DNA from 3 places in the Micromonospora sp. CA-259024 genome. Region 2 is predicted to be linked to each of the others. Evidence: riboswitches for the same ligand, from Rfam matches in the RefSeq annotation. Region 2 holds a riboswitch; each other region holds the start of a gene.

Region 1 (5,088 bases), on a different contig from region 2:
GCCAGACATCGGTACGGGACGATCGTGCGACCAGCGACGGCGGGAGACGGTGTGCTCAGCAGCGATACCTTCAGCTACACCGTCCAGGCCCGATGCTCGCCGGCCGAGGCAGCGGCACTGCTCAGCGACCTGACCCGGCAGGGTGAGCTCCACCCGCTGATCGTCCGGGTCCGCCGACTGCCGCCCCGGCCCGGCGCCCGGGCCAGCTACACGATCAACGACCGGCTGGCGGCCGGCCCACTGCGCTTCCGGACCACCTACCAGGCGGACGTGCTGATCAGCGAGGACGACGAGATCGTCATGGTTGCCCGCCAGTGGCCGGCCACCACGGTGCGCAACCACACCCGACTGCGCGCCGAGCCCGACGGCCTGGTCCGGATCGACGTCGAGATCACCCTGAGTGCGCCGACACTGCTGTTCCGGTACGCGTTCGGCCAGGCCCGGGCCGCTCACCTCGCCCTGGCCACCCGGCTCGGCGCGGTCCTCGACCGCGCCGGCGACCCCCCACCGCCCGCCTGACCCGCCCCCGCCCCCACCCGCCTCGCCCCGTTGCGGTAGGGCGTGGGGTCGTGGTGGCAACCCCTTTGAAGACCACCCCGGACACACGACCCGAACACCCTCGCCACCGCGGCGGTGCACATCGCCGGCCGCTGCCCTGGCCCAACGGCGTTGTCGTGGATGTGGTGGCCCGGGGGCGCCAGGAGGGCACTACATCCTGGTCGTGGCGCGATCACGGCTCGTGAGGGTGGGGCGGGCGGCAGGCCGCCGGCCCCATGGCTTGTAGGTGGACAGCACCGTCGCGATGACCATCAGGCTGGTCGACACCGCCGGTGCGATTACCAGGTCGGCGCGTTCCCGCGCGGGCAGGGCGGCGCCCAGCGCGCCGGCGTGTCGCAGATTCGGGGTGAGCAGGAACAGCACCAGCCCGACCATCACCGTGGTCAGCACCAGCTTGACCAGCACCCAGCGGTAGCGCAGCAGGCCCCACGGGGTGAGCAACGCGCTGCCGACACCGATCAGCCAGACCAGCACGCTCAGCGGCGCGAATAGCATGGTGCCGACCAGCGCCGCGACCGGGTAGACCACGGCCGGGTCGGCGCCGCGCTGCACGGCGATGCCGAGGGTGAGCAGCACCAGGTCGGCGCCGAGCCAACCGAGCGAGGTGACCAGGTGCAGGGTGAGCAGCGCCTTGCGGGCGGTGGGTGGGATCCGAGGCATACCGCGATGGTTCCCGCCGACCCTGGCCGGGTCGTCCGACGGGCGGCGACATCAGGGGTACGCCCGGCGACGTAGCCGGTGACCGCCCGGCGGGCCGTGCCCTGGCGAGAACGTGATGCCGGTGAGTCATCACGATGACTCACCGGCATCACACACTCTGGGGTACGTGCCAGCGCAGGGTCAGTAGACCGACAGGTGCACGTGGTTGGTGTGGTCGCTGGACGGGTCGCCGCCCGCCCCGCTGTACGACTTCCACCCGCTGCTGGGTAGCCAGATCTGCCTGTACCAGATCACGTACAGCACGGCGAGCCGATCAGCGTTGCGGATGAAGTACGCGGCCAGGTTGTTGCCGTACGTCTTGTCGCCGCCGGTGGCGTCCCCGCCGAAGCCGTTCTTCTGCGCCGCGAAGTCGCAGGCCCGGCCCTTCGGGTGTTCGCCCGAGCCGCCGGAGCGGTGGCAGGAGACGTACCGGGTGAAGCCGGCGGCCTTGGCCTGGTTGAGTGCGTGCAGGGTGCGCGGGGTGATGCAGCCGTTGGCCGGCGTCGGGTCGTTGACACTGCACGACTCCGACGGCCAGGAGCCGTCGGAGTTGCGCGGCGCGGCCGTCGCGTTGGCGCCGGAGGTGCCCCGGTTGGAGCCGGTGTCGGCGGTGGTCTGCGGCTTGGGAGCGGTGGCCACGGTCAGGGCCCGTTCGGCCTGCTCCTTGCGCTTGGCCATCACCGCGACCTGCTTGCGCTGCTCGTTGATCTCGCCGTTCAGGGCGACCCGGGTGCGGTTGGCCTGGTCCTTGGTGGCGAGCAGGTCGCGCAGCACCCGGTCCTCGTTGGCGGCCACCGCGTCCAGTGCGGCGGCCCGGTCCATGAAGCCCTCCGGGGTGTTGCTGCTGAGCAGCGCCGACATCGCGCCGAGCCGGCCGGTGCGGTATGCCACGCCGGCGATCTCACCAACCTTGCCGTTGCGCTGGTCGAGTTCGGCCTCGACGGTCTTCAGGTGGGTGCCGAGCTGCTGCTGCCGCTGGATGGAGGTGTCCAGGGCCCGCTTCGCGTCCAGGTAGCCCTTGCTGGCCGCCTCCAGTTGGGCTCGCAGAGCCGGGGTGCCGCCCTCTTCGTCGCCGTCGGGTGCGGCGGCGGCCCGTAGGCCGGTTGGGGGTGCGGCCGAGGCGGTGCCGGCCGGGAGCGCGACGCCGAGGGCGAACATCGCGACGATCAGGGCCGCCAGTCGGGCGGCGGGTGGTCGTGCTGGTGCCACTGCGCATGTCCTTCCGTCAGCCGCCGACCGGGTTAGCTGACGGGTTCGGGACGGAAGATCCCTACCGCTGACGCGGATGCACCCCAGGAACGTGGTTCCCCGGTTCGCCCGTTCGGGCGATTAGGCGGCGACCGCCACCTGCGCCGGGAGGGCGCCGCCTGGTGGAGGCCGGGACCGAGCCTACCGGTGCCGGTGGGGCGCTTGCAGCCGATGTGACGGACGGTGCGTGCGTCGTGACGGAAATATCCGACGAAGCTGAGGAAAGCTACTGAAAACGCCGTTACCACTCCACGGAGCCGCAGGCCCCCGAGGCCGCGCCGGGCTCGATCTGCAACGTCGCGTGTTCGATCCGGAAGTCGTCGTGCAGGGCCGTACGGGCCGCGGTGAGCACCGCGCCGATCTCCGCGCCGGGTGCCATGGTCAGGTGCGCGGAGGCCACCTCCATGCCTGAGGTGAGCGTCCAGACGTGCAGGTCGTGGACCTCGACCACGCCGGGCACCGCAGCCAACCGGTCGTGCACCGCGGTCACCTGGAGGTGCTCCGGGGCCGCCTGCACCAGGATGCGGACGGCGGCGCGTGCCAGCCGCCAGGTACGCGGCAGGATGAACACGCCGATGGCGACGGCGACCAGTGGGTCGGCCCACCACCAGTCGGTGACCGTGATGAGCAGTGCGGCGCCGATCACGCCGACCGAGCCGAGCAGGTCGCCGAGCACCTCCAGGTAGGCGCCCTGGAGGTTGATGCTCTCCCGGGCTCCGGCGCGGAGCAGGGCGAAGGCGGCGACGTTGGCGAGCAGGCCGAGCACGGCCACCGCGAGCATCGGGCCGGCGACGACCTCGTGCGGGTCGCCGAAGCGGCGGATCGCCTCGATCACCACGTAGACCGCGACGCCGGAGAGCAGGACGGCGTTGGCCAGCGCGGCGAGCACCTCGAGTCGGTAGAGCCCGAAGGTGCGCTGCGGGTCGCCGGTGGCGCGCCGGGTCGCGGTGATCGCGGCGAGCGCCATCCCGATGCCGAGCACGTCGGTGAACATGTGCCCGGCGTCGGAGAGCAGGGCGAGCGACCCGGTGTGCAGGGCGGCCACCGCCTCGACCACCATCAGGGTGGCGAGCAGCCCGAATGCCGCCCAGAGGCGGCCCCGGTGCTGGTGTGCGGCATTGGCGACGGACCCGTGGTGGTGGTCATGACCTGCGCCCACGAGAACCACCCTCCGCCGCCAGTCGGGACCCGGTCAAATGTATGTTCACATCGCTATGTATGCAAGTGTAGGGCTGGCAGCTCTCGCTGGCGGCTCGCCAGCACGGATCAGCCGGTCGGGTCGATGGTGGTGAGGCGCTGCGTGGCCCGGGAGAGCGCCACGTACAGGGTGCGCACCCCGGCACCCGGATCCGCCCGGATCTCGCTCGGGGCGACCAGCACGACCCCGTCGTACTCCATGCCCTTGGCCTCCAGGCTGGTGACCACCTGCAGCCTCGGCGCGGCGAGCGCGGCGACCCAGCCGGCGACCTCGTCGCGGCGGGGGACCGGCGTGATCACCCCGACGGTGCCCTCCACCTCGGCCAGCAGGCCGGCGGCCGCCTCCACGGTCGCGGTCTCCAACCCCGTCGGGGGCACCACCAGCTCGACCGGGTCGACCCCGGTGGAGCGGACGGCGGTTGGCAGCGGCAGGTCAGGGTAGAGCCGGCGGATCTCCGCCGCCGCCACCGCGAAGATCTCCGAGGAGTTGCGGTAGTTGGTGGTGAGCGTGAAATCGTGCCGCTTGCGCCGGCCCAGCGCCTGGTCCCGGGCCCGGTCCAGTTCCTCGGGGTCGCCGGTCCACGCGGTCTGGGCGGGGTCGCCGACCACCGTCCAGGAGGCCAGACGGCCACGTCGACCGACCATCCGCCACTGCATCGGTGAGACGTCCTGCGCCTCGTCCACGACCACGTGCGCGTAGTCCCGGTAGTCCTCCGGGCGCTCTCGGGCCGCCGTGCGGGCGGCCCGTTGCCGCTCGCCGAGGGTGCTCAACTCGCGTACGCCGCCAGCCAACTGGAACGGGTCGCGCCGGGCCCGGGCCGGCTGCGCCGGCTTACCGAGCAGCGCGTCCAACTCGTCCAGCAGCGCGATGTCGGCGATGGTCAGCCCGGCCGAGTCCAGGTTCCGGTACGCGGCGGTGAGTAGCCGGATCTCGGCGGTGGAGAGGATTCCCCCGGCGTACCGGCGCAACCGGTCCGGCTGCGCCAGCCAGCCGAGCACGTGCCGAGGGTGCAGCCGAGGCCACCACGCCTTGAGGAACTCCCGGAACTCCGACCGCTCGGCGATCTCCGCCTCGAAGGCCCGTTGCTCCGGCAACCGACCGATGCCCACCTCACGGGCCTGCGCCCAGAGCGCGGCGAACACCCCGTCGAAGCCGGCCCGGCGCACCTCGTTGCGTCGGGAACCCCGTTGCAGCGCGCGGTCCCGGATCCGGTCCAGCGCCGCCCGGTCCAGCCGCAGCAGCGTGCCCCGGTAGAGCAGCCGCAGCTCACCCGGGCCGCCCGGCACCGCGTCGCGGGCCGCCCGCTCCAGCACCCGGCGCATCCGCAGCGAGCCCTTCACCGCCGCCACCTCGGGCGGGTCGGGGCGGGTGGCGGTCATGCCCGG
Region 2 (5,088 bases):
CGCACGGTCGTGCTCCGGCTGCGCTTCGGCGACTACACCCGGGCGACCCGTTCGCACACGGTGGGCAAGGCGACGGCGGACACGACGCCGCTGCTCGGCGCAGCGCGTGCGCTGCTGCGGGCCGCGCTGCCCGAGATCGGTCGCCGCGGCGTCACCCTGATCGGCGTCTCGGTGGGCAACCTCGATGACAACCCGGTGCAGCCGGAGCTGCCGTTCCAGCCGGACCCGGGGTCCGAACTGGACGCCGCGGTGGACGCGGTCCGCGACCGGTTCGGATCGGCGGCGCTCACCCGGGCGGTACTCCTCGGCCGGGAACCGGGCGTGGAGATGCCGCTACTGCCGGATTGACCGATCTGCGTGCGGCGTCCTGCGGCGAAGCTGCGACCGGAGACACATCACAGCAGGTCGGCGGTTTAACCGGCGGCCGACGGGTGACCCTTGGGGGCGTACAGACTGACAAGGGGGGACCCACGATGTCCGACGACACCAGCAACCGACCGAGCCGCAACGCCGAGCGCCCACACGACGTGACCGACCCGCTGCTCTGGCAACTGGCGGTGGATGTGCTGAGCGCCCACGAGCCGGACGACGAGGGTCACTGCCGCAACCTCCAGTGCGCCGGGCAGGCCTGGCCATGCGCGGCCCGCACCAGCGCCGAGCAGTCGCTGCGGCTGGCCCGCAGCACGCCCACGTCGGTCGAGATGACCGTCGAAGGCGTCGGTGACGAGAGCCGCACCGGATGGCCAAGCGAGGCGGTACCGGCTCCACGCTGGGGTCGGAACGCCGGCGCGGTGACGTCGCAGCGGGGGCCGAAGGCGTCCGCCTCGGCGGCGTGACGCGACCTGCGTACCGAACCGCACACGCGCGAACGCTCGGCCGGTGACCCGGCCGAGCGTTCGCGTTCGTCCGTCAGAGGCTGAGCCGCTGACCCGGGAAGATCAGACCCGGGTCGGCGCCGATCAGCTGCCGGTTGCGCTCGTACAGCGCCTGCCAGCCGCCGGTCTGCCGGTGATTGTCGGCGATCTCCGAGAGGGTGTCGCCCGGCTTGACGGTGTACGTCCCGCCGCCCGCCGCCGGCGTGGTGCGCTCGTGGCTGCGCGTAGCCGATTGCTCGCCGCGCGACGACCGCTCCTGCTGCCTGCTGGGCTTCGCTGTCGACGTCGTGGACTCGGTCGACCTGGTGGCGGAGCCGCCCGACGAGCCGCCCTTCTTGCCGCAGGTCGGCCAGGCGCCGATGCCCTGCCCGTCGAGCACCTTCTCGGCGACGGCGATCTGCTCGCCGCGGCTGGCCAGGTCGGCGCGGGCGGCGTACTTCTTGCCGCCGAATCCGGCCCAGGTGCTCTGCGAGAACTGCAACCCGCCGTAGTAGCCGTTACCAGTGTTGATCTTCCAGTTGCCGCCGGACTCGCACTGGGCGATCGCGTCCCAGTTGACCCCGGCCTGCGCCGGGGCGGCCGGGCCGAAGAAGGCGACGGCTCCGGTGACCGCACCGACGGCCAGGGTGCCGACGGCGACGCGGCGGGTGGTGACCCGTCGATGACGGGGCGTGTGAACAGACGTCATGTGAGTTTCCTCCACGCCGGCGAGGTCAGCTGTCGGGTTCGGGCCGAGGAGCCCGGCCGCGCGGTGGCGGCTTCACCCCGAGGTGACGTGCACCGAGGAACGTTGGGTCCCCCGCTCCTGCCCGGGTGACTGGGTTCCGACGACCGGGGGCAGAATTTGGCGTTGCCGGCCGTGGTGTCCGCAGTGGCGAACCCGACCGACGTTAGGCACGGTCGGTGACGTTCGCCCAACCGCTGTGAAGTTCTTCACCGGGGTACGCGGGGCGCCGCACCCAGCGGTTGCGGGCGACCGGAACCTGTGCAGTGAGCACAGTGGACCGGTTTCGATCAGGCGTCGTGACGCAGCCAGGCCACGCTGCGGCGCAGCAACTCGACGTGCCCTGGCGACTCGTACGACCGGACGTCGTGACCAAGTGCGCTGTAGACGATCCGGCTGCTCCCGACGGTGCGCGCCCAGACCAGCGGGTGGGTAACGCCGCCTTCCTCGTGGACGTAGAGGGGCTCGATCTCGGCGCCGTCGACCAACTCCAGGTCGGTGTAGCGCTCGTCGAAGACCTCGATGTCGCCGAGACCGTCGGTGATCGGATGCCCGACACGGGTACGCCGGACGAGGCTGAAACCGATCGGGGGGTGGAACGAATGGTCGTGGTCCCAGGCGGCGCCGATCGTCGCCCGCCAGCTGGGCAGCCCGGGGAACGCGAGGGTGGCGCTGTGCGTGGCGAGCAGACTGCCCCCGCGAGCCAGGAGTGTGTCGAGGGCGCGGCCGAAGTCCTCGTCTTCCCCGATCGGGCCGCGGCGGTCGGCGCTCGCGTTCACCACCAACAGGTGGGCGCGGTCGAGGGCCGCGTCGAGGTGCTCGACGGAGGTCACGATCGCCACCGAAGCCGCGTCACCGATCAGCGCGGCCAGCGCGGTACTGGTCTCTGCCAGGGAGTGCCAGCGGTCGGCGTGCGGGCCGGCCCCACTGAAGATGACGGTGTCGACAGGCATGATCATCTCCCGGTGCCGAGGGCCGGCCGGCGGGCCCCGACCAATCGGGTGGCCCGCCGGCCGCAACGAATACGCCCGCTACAGGGTGCGCGCCAGCCGATCGGCGAGCATGCGGGTGAAGCGGGCCGGGTCGGTCAGCTCACCGCCCTCGGCGAGCACCGCCAGGCCGTACAGCAGCTCGGCCGTCTCGGTCAGGGCGACGGGGTCGCTGCCCTGCTCGTGGGCCTTGCGCAGCCCGGCGACCAGCGGGTGACCGGGGTTGATCTCCAGGATCCGCTTGGTCGGGGGGATCTCGTGCCCCATCGCCCGGTACATCTTCTCCAGGGTCGGGGTGAGGTCGTGCGCGTCGCCGACGACGCAGGCCGGTGACGCGGTGAGCCGGGACGACAGGCGAACCTCCCGGACACTGTCGGTCAGGGTGGTGCCCAGCCAGTCGAGCAGCGCGGCGAACTCCTGTCGCTGCTGCTCACGCTCAGCCTCGGCCTGCTGCTTCTCCTCGTCGGTGTCGAGGTCGATCTCGCCCTTGGCGATCGAACGCAGCGGCTTGCCCTCGTACGTGCCGACCCGCTCGACCCACACCTCGTCGACCTGGTCGGTAAGGAGCAGCACCTCGTGGCCCTTGGCCCGGAACGCCTCCAGGTGCGGAGAGTTCTCGATGGCGGCCCGGGAGTCGCCGGTGGCGTACCAGATGTCGCTCTGGCCGTCCTTCATCCGAGCGACGTAGCCGGCCAGGTCGGTGAGCTCCGCCGCGTCGTGGGTGGAGGCCGCCGATAGGATGTCCAGCAGGCTGTCGCGGTTGTCCGTGTCGTCGATCAGCCCCTCCTTGACCACCGCGCCGAACTCGGTCCAGAAGGTGCGGTAGCGCTCGGGGTGGTTGGCCTTCAGGTCCTTGACCGTGGTGAGGATCTTCTTCACCAGGCGGCGACGGACGATCTGGATCTGCCGGTCCTGCTGGAGGATCTCCCGGGAGATGTTCAGCGACAGGTCGTGCGCGTCGACCACGCCCTTGACGAAGCGCAGGTAGGTGGGGACCAGCGCCTCGCAGTCGTCCATGATGAACACGCGCTTGACGTAGAGCTGGACGCCACGGCGACCCTGCGGGGAGAACAGGTCCAGTGGGGCGTGGCTGGGCAGGAACAGCAGCGCCTCGTACTCGAAGGTGCCCTCGCCCTTCATGTGCACGACCTCGAGCGGGTCGGCCCAGTCGTGGCTGACGTGCTTGTAGAACTCGTTGTACTCGGCGGCGTCGACCTCGTCACGGGGCCGCGCCCAGAGCGCCTTCATCGAGTTGAGGGTCTGCACCTCGCTGGTGGCGGCCTCGCCGTCGGCGCCGGGGCGCTCGACACTCATCCGGATCGGCCAGGCGATGAAGTCGGAGTATCGCTTGACGATCTCCCGGATGGTCCACTCGGCGGTGTAGTCGTGCAGGTTGTCCTCGGTGTCGACCGGCTTGAGGTGCAACGTCACCGTGGTGCCCTGCGGCGCCTCGTCGACCGGCTCGATCGAGTACGTGCCCTCGCCGGTGGACTCCCAGCGGGTGCCGGCGGTCTCCCCGGCCTTGCGGGTCAGCAGGGTGACCTTGTCGGCGACCATGAACGCGGCGTAGAAGCCGACGCCGAACTGACCGATCAGGTCCTGCGAGGCGCGGGCGTCGGAGGACTCGCGCAGCTGGCGCAGCAGCTCGGCGGTGCCCGACTTGGCGATGGTGCCGATCAGCCCGACCACCTCGTCGCGGGTCATCCCGATGCCGTTGTCCCGCACGGTGAGCGTGCGGGCGTCCCGATCGACCTCGAGTGCGACGTGCAGGTCGCTCGTGTCGGCGGCGAGGTCCTTGTCGACCAGGGTGGCCAGCCGCAGCTTGTCCAGCGCGTCGGACGCGTTCGAGATGAGTTCCCGCAGGAAGACGTCCTTGTTCGAATAGATCGAGTGGACCACCAACTGGAGGAGCTGACGCGCCTCGGCCTGGAACTCCAACGTCTCGGCCTGGTTGCTCACACCGTCTCCCATCTCGGCTCGTACGGAGGTTCGCGGAAAGGATACGAGTCGTCACCAGCCGGGCGGTGGCCGCATCCGGGTCCTATTCCCGATCCGGGCGCGCCGCCCACGTGAGATAGCTGACTTTTGTTTACAGAAGTCAGGTGGGATAACCTGACGCCCATGAAGATCTCTGGAAGCACCGCCCTCGTCACCGGCGCCAACCGGGGCCTCGGCCGACACCTTGCCGCCGAACTCCTCGCCCGGGGCGCCACCGTCTACGCCGGCGCCCGCAACCCCGACACCGTCGACCTGCCCGGCGTCACGCCGGTCCGCCTCGACATCACCGACCCCGCCTCGGTGGCCGCCGCCGCCGAGCTGGCCGGCGGCGTGAACCTGCTGATCAACAACGCCGGCATCGACACCCGGACCGACCTGCTCGACGGCGACCTGGACCTCGTCCGGCTGGAGTTGGAGACCCACTACATCGGCACCCTGTCGACGATCCGGGCGTTCGCGCCGGTCATCGCCGGCAACGGCGGCGGGACGGTCCTCAACGTGC
Region 3 (5,088 bases), 1.2 Mb from region 2:
CAGCTCACCCACATTCAGCTGCACCACGGCGACAGCGACAAGGCGCCGAGCGCCAACCCGGTGTCGGGGATCTTCGACCGGATCTTCGTGGCCGGGCCGGCGGCGATCGACCGGTACGCCCGCGCCGGGGTGCAGATCCCGGCGGACAAGTTCGTGGTGGTGGGCCGCCCGCAGGTCGAGTCGATCGAGGTACGCCCGGAGCCGGCGCGGGGGTTGGCGCACCCGACGGTGCTCTACACCCCGACCTGGACCGGGCACCACGCCGACGCCGACTACTGCTCGCTGCCGGTGGCCGAGGGGCTGCTGCGTCGGCTGCTGGAGCGTGGCGCGACCGTGATCCTTCGAGCCCATCCCTACACCGCGCAGAACCCGGCGTCGGCACGCCAGTTGGGCCGCCTGACCGAGCTGCTCGCCGCCGATCGGGCCCGCACCGGGCGCCAGCACGTGGTCGGCGCCGCCGCCCGGGAACTGAGCCTGACCGAATGCGTCAACCGGTCGGACGCGCTGGTCTCCGACGTGTCCGGGGTCATCTCGGACTACCTCTACTCCGGCAAGCCGTACGCGCTCACCGACATGGGCGACGAGGGCGACCGGTTCGTACAGCGCTTCCCGTTGGCCGGGTCGGGCTACGTGCTGCGCCGGGACATGTCCAATGTGGATGCGGTGCTGACCGCACTGCTGGACACCGACCCGTTGGCCGAGGCCCGCTGGGCCACCCGCCGCCGCTACCTGGGTGACTTCCCGGCCGAGTCGTACGCCGAGGCGTTCCTGACCGCCGCCCGCCGGGAGCTGGCGCCGGTGCAGGAACCGGCCGCGCCCGCACCGGTGTAGCCGATCAGCGGTACGGGTCCAGCAGCGCCAACACGGCTGCCGGGTCCTCCACGTGGGCGTTGTGCCCGAGGCCGGGCAGGGTGGTGACCGGTACGCCGTACTCCTTGAGTTGCTCGTCGGTGACCATCGGATCGTGCTCCCCGCGCGCCAGCACCACCGGCACGTCGGTCGCCGCCAGCAGCGCGGCCAGGTCGGGCTCACCGACGGCGAACGCGGTCGGGTCCATGGCGAGGCGCCAACGGCCGTCGACCTGACGCAACCCGGCGTCCACCACCGGGTGGTCTGGCGGCACCAGACCGGCCAGCCCGGAGACCCGCAGGTAGCGGCGAGCCGCCTCGGTGCGGCTGGCGAACCAGCTCACCGGGCGCGCGGCCAGCTCGGCGGCGCGGGTCAGCTCCACGGGTGACCAGACCGCCTTGATGCCCAGCCCGACCACCGCGTCCACCGGCATCCCGGCGGCGCGGGCGGCCAGCGCCAGGCCGACGACCCCGCCCAGCGAGTGCCCGAGCACGACGAGCCGGTCGTCGCCGGACAGGCCATGGGCGATCCGGCCGGCGAGCCCGTCGAAGGAGTACGACGGCAGCGGTGCCGCCCAGCCGTGACCGGCGAGGTCCGGTGCCAGCCACCGCCCGGGCCAGTGCTGCTCCAGCAACGGCGCCCACGGCAGCCAGACGTCCCCGGTCGCCCCCATTCCGTGCAGCAGCAGCAGGACCGGCCCACGACCGGATTGACCACCCGATTCATCCACCACCGGCGCAGTCTCCCATGGTTCACGACCCGGTACGAGAGCCGTCGTCGGCGCCACTCGCGGGGACGCCGACTGCGCAAGATCCACTGTGGAGTCCCGCGCCGGGACGGAGGGTGCAAACGCCGCAGGCGCCGGCCCCTCGTGGGGGACGGCGCCTGCGACGGCTACGCCCGGGTCAGGCGGAGTAGCCCCGAGTGGCGATCCAGTTCGCGAGGTCGATCGTGGTGATCCAGTACGACGCGTCGGCCGGGTTCGCCGAGTCGGCGATCCGCACGGTACGGCCGTTGTCCTTGTAACCCACCACGGCGATGTAGTGCCCGCCGCCGTAGGAGTGCCAGCCGCCATCGGTGTCGGTGGCGTCGCCGACAACGTTGGCCACCACGCCACGACCGTCGGTGATGGCCTTGACCACGTCGGCCTGGAGCCGGTCCATCTGGGCCGGGCTGGGCGCGCCGGCGAACATCCGGGTCTGGTACGGGGAGCCCTTCACCTCGGCGTTGAGCACCCGGGTGGTGTCCTCGGCGGAGTTGGTGCCCATCTCGGTGGTGCCCAGCTCGACGGCGAGTTCGTTCTGGGTGCGGTCGATGCCGGTGGCGCTGAGCGCGTTACGGGTGGCCGCCGGGCCGCAGTTGTAGTACGTGTTCTGCGCCTCGTAGTCGTAGTCGAGCACCTTCGTCGCGGGTGGCTTCGGCGGCGTCGGCTTCCGGGTCAGGTCCGGGTTGGTGCTGGCCTTGGCGGCGGGCGACGCGGCGCTGGTCGCCGGGGCGGCGGTGGTCGCCGCGGCGCTGGCCGAGGGGGACGCGTCGCGCGCCTCGCCGCGGGAAGCGATGGTGTCGCTGCGCATCTGGGCGACCGTGGTCGCGGCGCGCTGGCTGGCCGGTGCGTCGTCGGCACCGGTGAGCAGGGCGCCGGTGGTGGTGGCGATGGCGAGGGCCGCGGCGGAGGCGGCGACGATCTGGTACGGGCGCTCGGTGGCGAGGCGACGGAGCTGACGCTGCAGGGTGTGCTTCACGGGGTCCTCCACGGGTCGGGGGGAGAGCGGCACACCGGGGCCGGACCGGTATCCGGGCAGGCGCCAGCGCGCGGACCGTGGTCCGCGGATGGTGAACCGCTCAGGGGAACGCCCGGCGCGGCCGGGCGGGAAAGGCGATGACCCGGGGGGTCAGCTCACCGTCACTGGACGGGTGAGCGGGGACACCGCTGCGCCGTGGAGGCGAGGGAACAACCGAGGGGTGGAAAGGTGCTGCACGAGGAGGGAACTCCTTCCGACACCGCCTACCGGGTTAGCTGACGGATTCGGGCGGGAAGATCGCCCTACCGCGGGCCGTGGCTCGCGGATTCACCCCGGACTTACTGATGGGTCCCCGGTTCGTTGATCACGATTGAGCGGGTCAGCGCGGCGTCGCCTTCTGCGATCGGTAACCGCACCGGACGGGACGACACTACTGGCCTGTCCGCACCCTGCCAAGCCAGGTTCACCTGCGTAAACCTCAATCGGCACGACAATTTCTGCGCGTTTTGCCGATGATGTGACTCGATGGGACAACCGGTTACGGCGACGCCTGTGGGCGACAACCGGACAGGCCGCCGAGAATGCGGCCACAATTGCGGGAAGAATTGAGCCGATCGTGCCCGACGCCCGATTCGGCGATGGCGTGACCGGGCTCACATCACGGATCGGGGTTCAACCCGCGCGAGCCGGGCGCCAGCGTGCCGCGAGAGCGGGTCGGAACGCCCCGGTCGCCACCCGGCGGGCAGGTGTCAGGTCCGGCCGCAGCCGGGCCGCAGCCGCGTACGCCTCCTCCGCGAGGGTTCGCGCCGCCTCGGCAGCCAGTTCCGCGTCCCGCCAGGCGGCCCGTTCCCGGGTGGCGGCAGCCTGGTAGTCGGCCAGTCTCGCGTCCCGGATCACCCGGCTGAGCACCACCTCCTGCTCGACCGGGTGCCGCCGAGGATCCCAGCCGTGCCGGTGCCCGAACACGTCGCCGAGCTGCGCCATGCTCAGGTCGCCCCGCCAGTACGCCGCCGACGCCGCGCGGCGCAGGTAACGCTCCCGGGTGGCGTACTCGGCGGGGGTGCGAGGGGTCTTCGGGGCCGGCAGCGCCCCGGCACCCGCGAAGCGACGGGCGGCGGTGTCCGCCTCGTCGTACCCGGCCCAGGCCCGCTCCATCTGCTCCTGAGCGGCCAGCCAGGCAGCCCGTCGCCGCCGTGCGGTCCTGGCCGCGCCGGCCGCGGCGACGGCCACCTCCTCGGCGTACCGGCGCAGGTCGACGGCCTCGGCCGCGGCCAACTCACGGGCGGTGGGCGCGGTCGGGAGCGGGTCGTCCGTGGGCCGGTCCCGCTCGGGGCGGGCGACCAGCACGGCGAGTACGCCCAGTGTCAGCAGGAACAGGGCCGACCAGATGGCGGCGGCCTGTGGCACCTCGGTCACGAACTGGTAGAAGACGACGGTCTCCATGGTCGGCACCTCGGGGAGAGAACACTGCGATGGGAGCCCCACCGGTGATCCGGCCACGGTGGGCCACGGATCGGCGGGGTGCGGAACTGGTGAATCGACACGGCGCGGCGGCGGGACGCTCGTCCCGGTGACTCAGCGCCCGGGTGGGGCCCGCGGCGACCGGCTGCTCGGACCGTGGTCGAGGGGCAGCCGGTCGGACCCGGCCGCCCGCACGCCGGCCGTGGCGATGGCGGCGGCACCGCCGGGCAGTGCCGGCAGCGAGTCGACCGACCACGCCGGGGAGCACTTCTCGGCGGCCCGCTCAGGGACCACCTGAGCCGATTGTGGGGCGTGCTCCGGAGAGGTGGGCCGGCAGGAGGCCGGGAGCGACCCGGGGGCGAACGGCGTCGGCACCGCGCCCGGCGTCGGCACCGCGCCCGGCGTCGGCACCGCGCCCGGCGTCGGCACCGCGCTCGGCCCAGCGGTCAGCGATGGCGCGGCGGCCGAGGCCGGGCCCGCGCCAAGCGCCAGGGCCGCGACGACGGCGAGGCTGGTCAGCACCCGCGTCGCCCAGCGCGCCACCCACCACAGCGGACAGGTGAGCGCGACCGGAAGCACGTCCCCACGCTACCGTCGTGCCGACCTGGGCGCATCGACCACGGGCGTGTCGGCTCACGCCGCGCCGCCCGCCGACCAGGGTGGACGGTGTCAGCGCGAGTCGGCGTACGGTGATCGGCTGCTGGCCCGGGATGGCGTCCCGGCGTCGTCGACGGTGCCGGCATCGGCGCCGGCGGCTTCGGCGCCGGCCGTGCGTTGCCGGGGAACGGGTGCCGGTCGGGCCGGGCGGCGCGGCGCGAGTCGGCGCATCATCGGGGTCTCGACGAAGCGGTGCAACAGTCCGGCCAGGACCAGGTTCACCAGCAGGAAGCCGAGCACCACAGCCGGGCCGCGCCAGCCCTCGAAGCCGGTCCCCCAGTCACCGCTCCAGCGCAGCACGCTCGTCATCACCAGCACGTGAACCAGGTAGAAGGCGAACGAGACCTCGCCGAGCCAGACCAGCGGCCGGGACCGCCAC

The links. A riboswitch is a leader RNA that binds a small molecule or an ion and turns the genes downstream of it on or off. The one in region 2 is predicted to bind cyclic di-AMP.
Region 1: another riboswitch for cyclic di-AMP. It lies ahead of ACQEUX_RS19630 (coiled-coil domain-containing protein); the one in region 2 lies ahead of ACQEUX_RS09790 (transglycosylase family protein).
Region 3: another riboswitch for cyclic di-AMP. It lies ahead of ACQEUX_RS15025 (C39 family peptidase); the one in region 2 lies ahead of ACQEUX_RS09790 (transglycosylase family protein).

The regions. Positions count from the first base shown of each region.
Region 1 covers NZ_JBNJND010000002.1:72,962-78,049, reverse strand. The annotation lists gene ACQEUX_RS19640 (SRPBCC family protein) at 52-519, shown strand; gene ACQEUX_RS19635 (hypothetical protein) at 709-1,218, opposite strand; gene ACQEUX_RS19630 (coiled-coil domain-containing protein) at 1,399-2,466, opposite strand; cyclic di-AMP (ydaO/yuaA leader) riboswitch at 2,472-2,603, opposite strand; gene ACQEUX_RS19625 (cation diffusion facilitator family transporter) at 2,747-3,664, opposite strand; gene ACQEUX_RS19620 (HelD family protein) at 3,772-5,088, opposite strand, start outside.
Region 2 covers NZ_JBNJND010000001.1:2,236,576-2,241,663, forward strand. The annotation lists gene dinB (DNA polymerase IV) at 1-348, shown strand, start outside; gene ACQEUX_RS09785 (hypothetical protein) at 474-836, shown strand; gene ACQEUX_RS09790 (transglycosylase family protein) at 910-1,563, opposite strand; cyclic di-AMP (ydaO/yuaA leader) riboswitch at 1,563-1,715, opposite strand; gene ACQEUX_RS09795 (ThuA domain-containing protein) at 1,890-2,552, opposite strand; gene htpG (molecular chaperone HtpG) at 2,631-4,559, opposite strand; gene ACQEUX_RS09805 (SDR family oxidoreductase) at 4,710-5,088, shown strand, end outside.
Region 3 covers NZ_JBNJND010000001.1:3,443,938-3,449,025, forward strand. The annotation lists gene ACQEUX_RS15015 (CDP-glycerol glycerophosphotransferase family protein) at 1-831, shown strand, start outside; gene ACQEUX_RS15020 (alpha/beta fold hydrolase) at 836-1,582, opposite strand; gene ACQEUX_RS15025 (C39 family peptidase) at 1,755-2,603, opposite strand; cyclic di-AMP (ydaO/yuaA leader) riboswitch at 2,837-2,978, opposite strand; gene ACQEUX_RS15030 (hypothetical protein) at 3,264-4,034, opposite strand; gene ACQEUX_RS15035 (hypothetical protein) at 4,167-4,631, opposite strand; gene ACQEUX_RS15040 (acyltransferase family protein) at 4,722-5,088, opposite strand, start outside.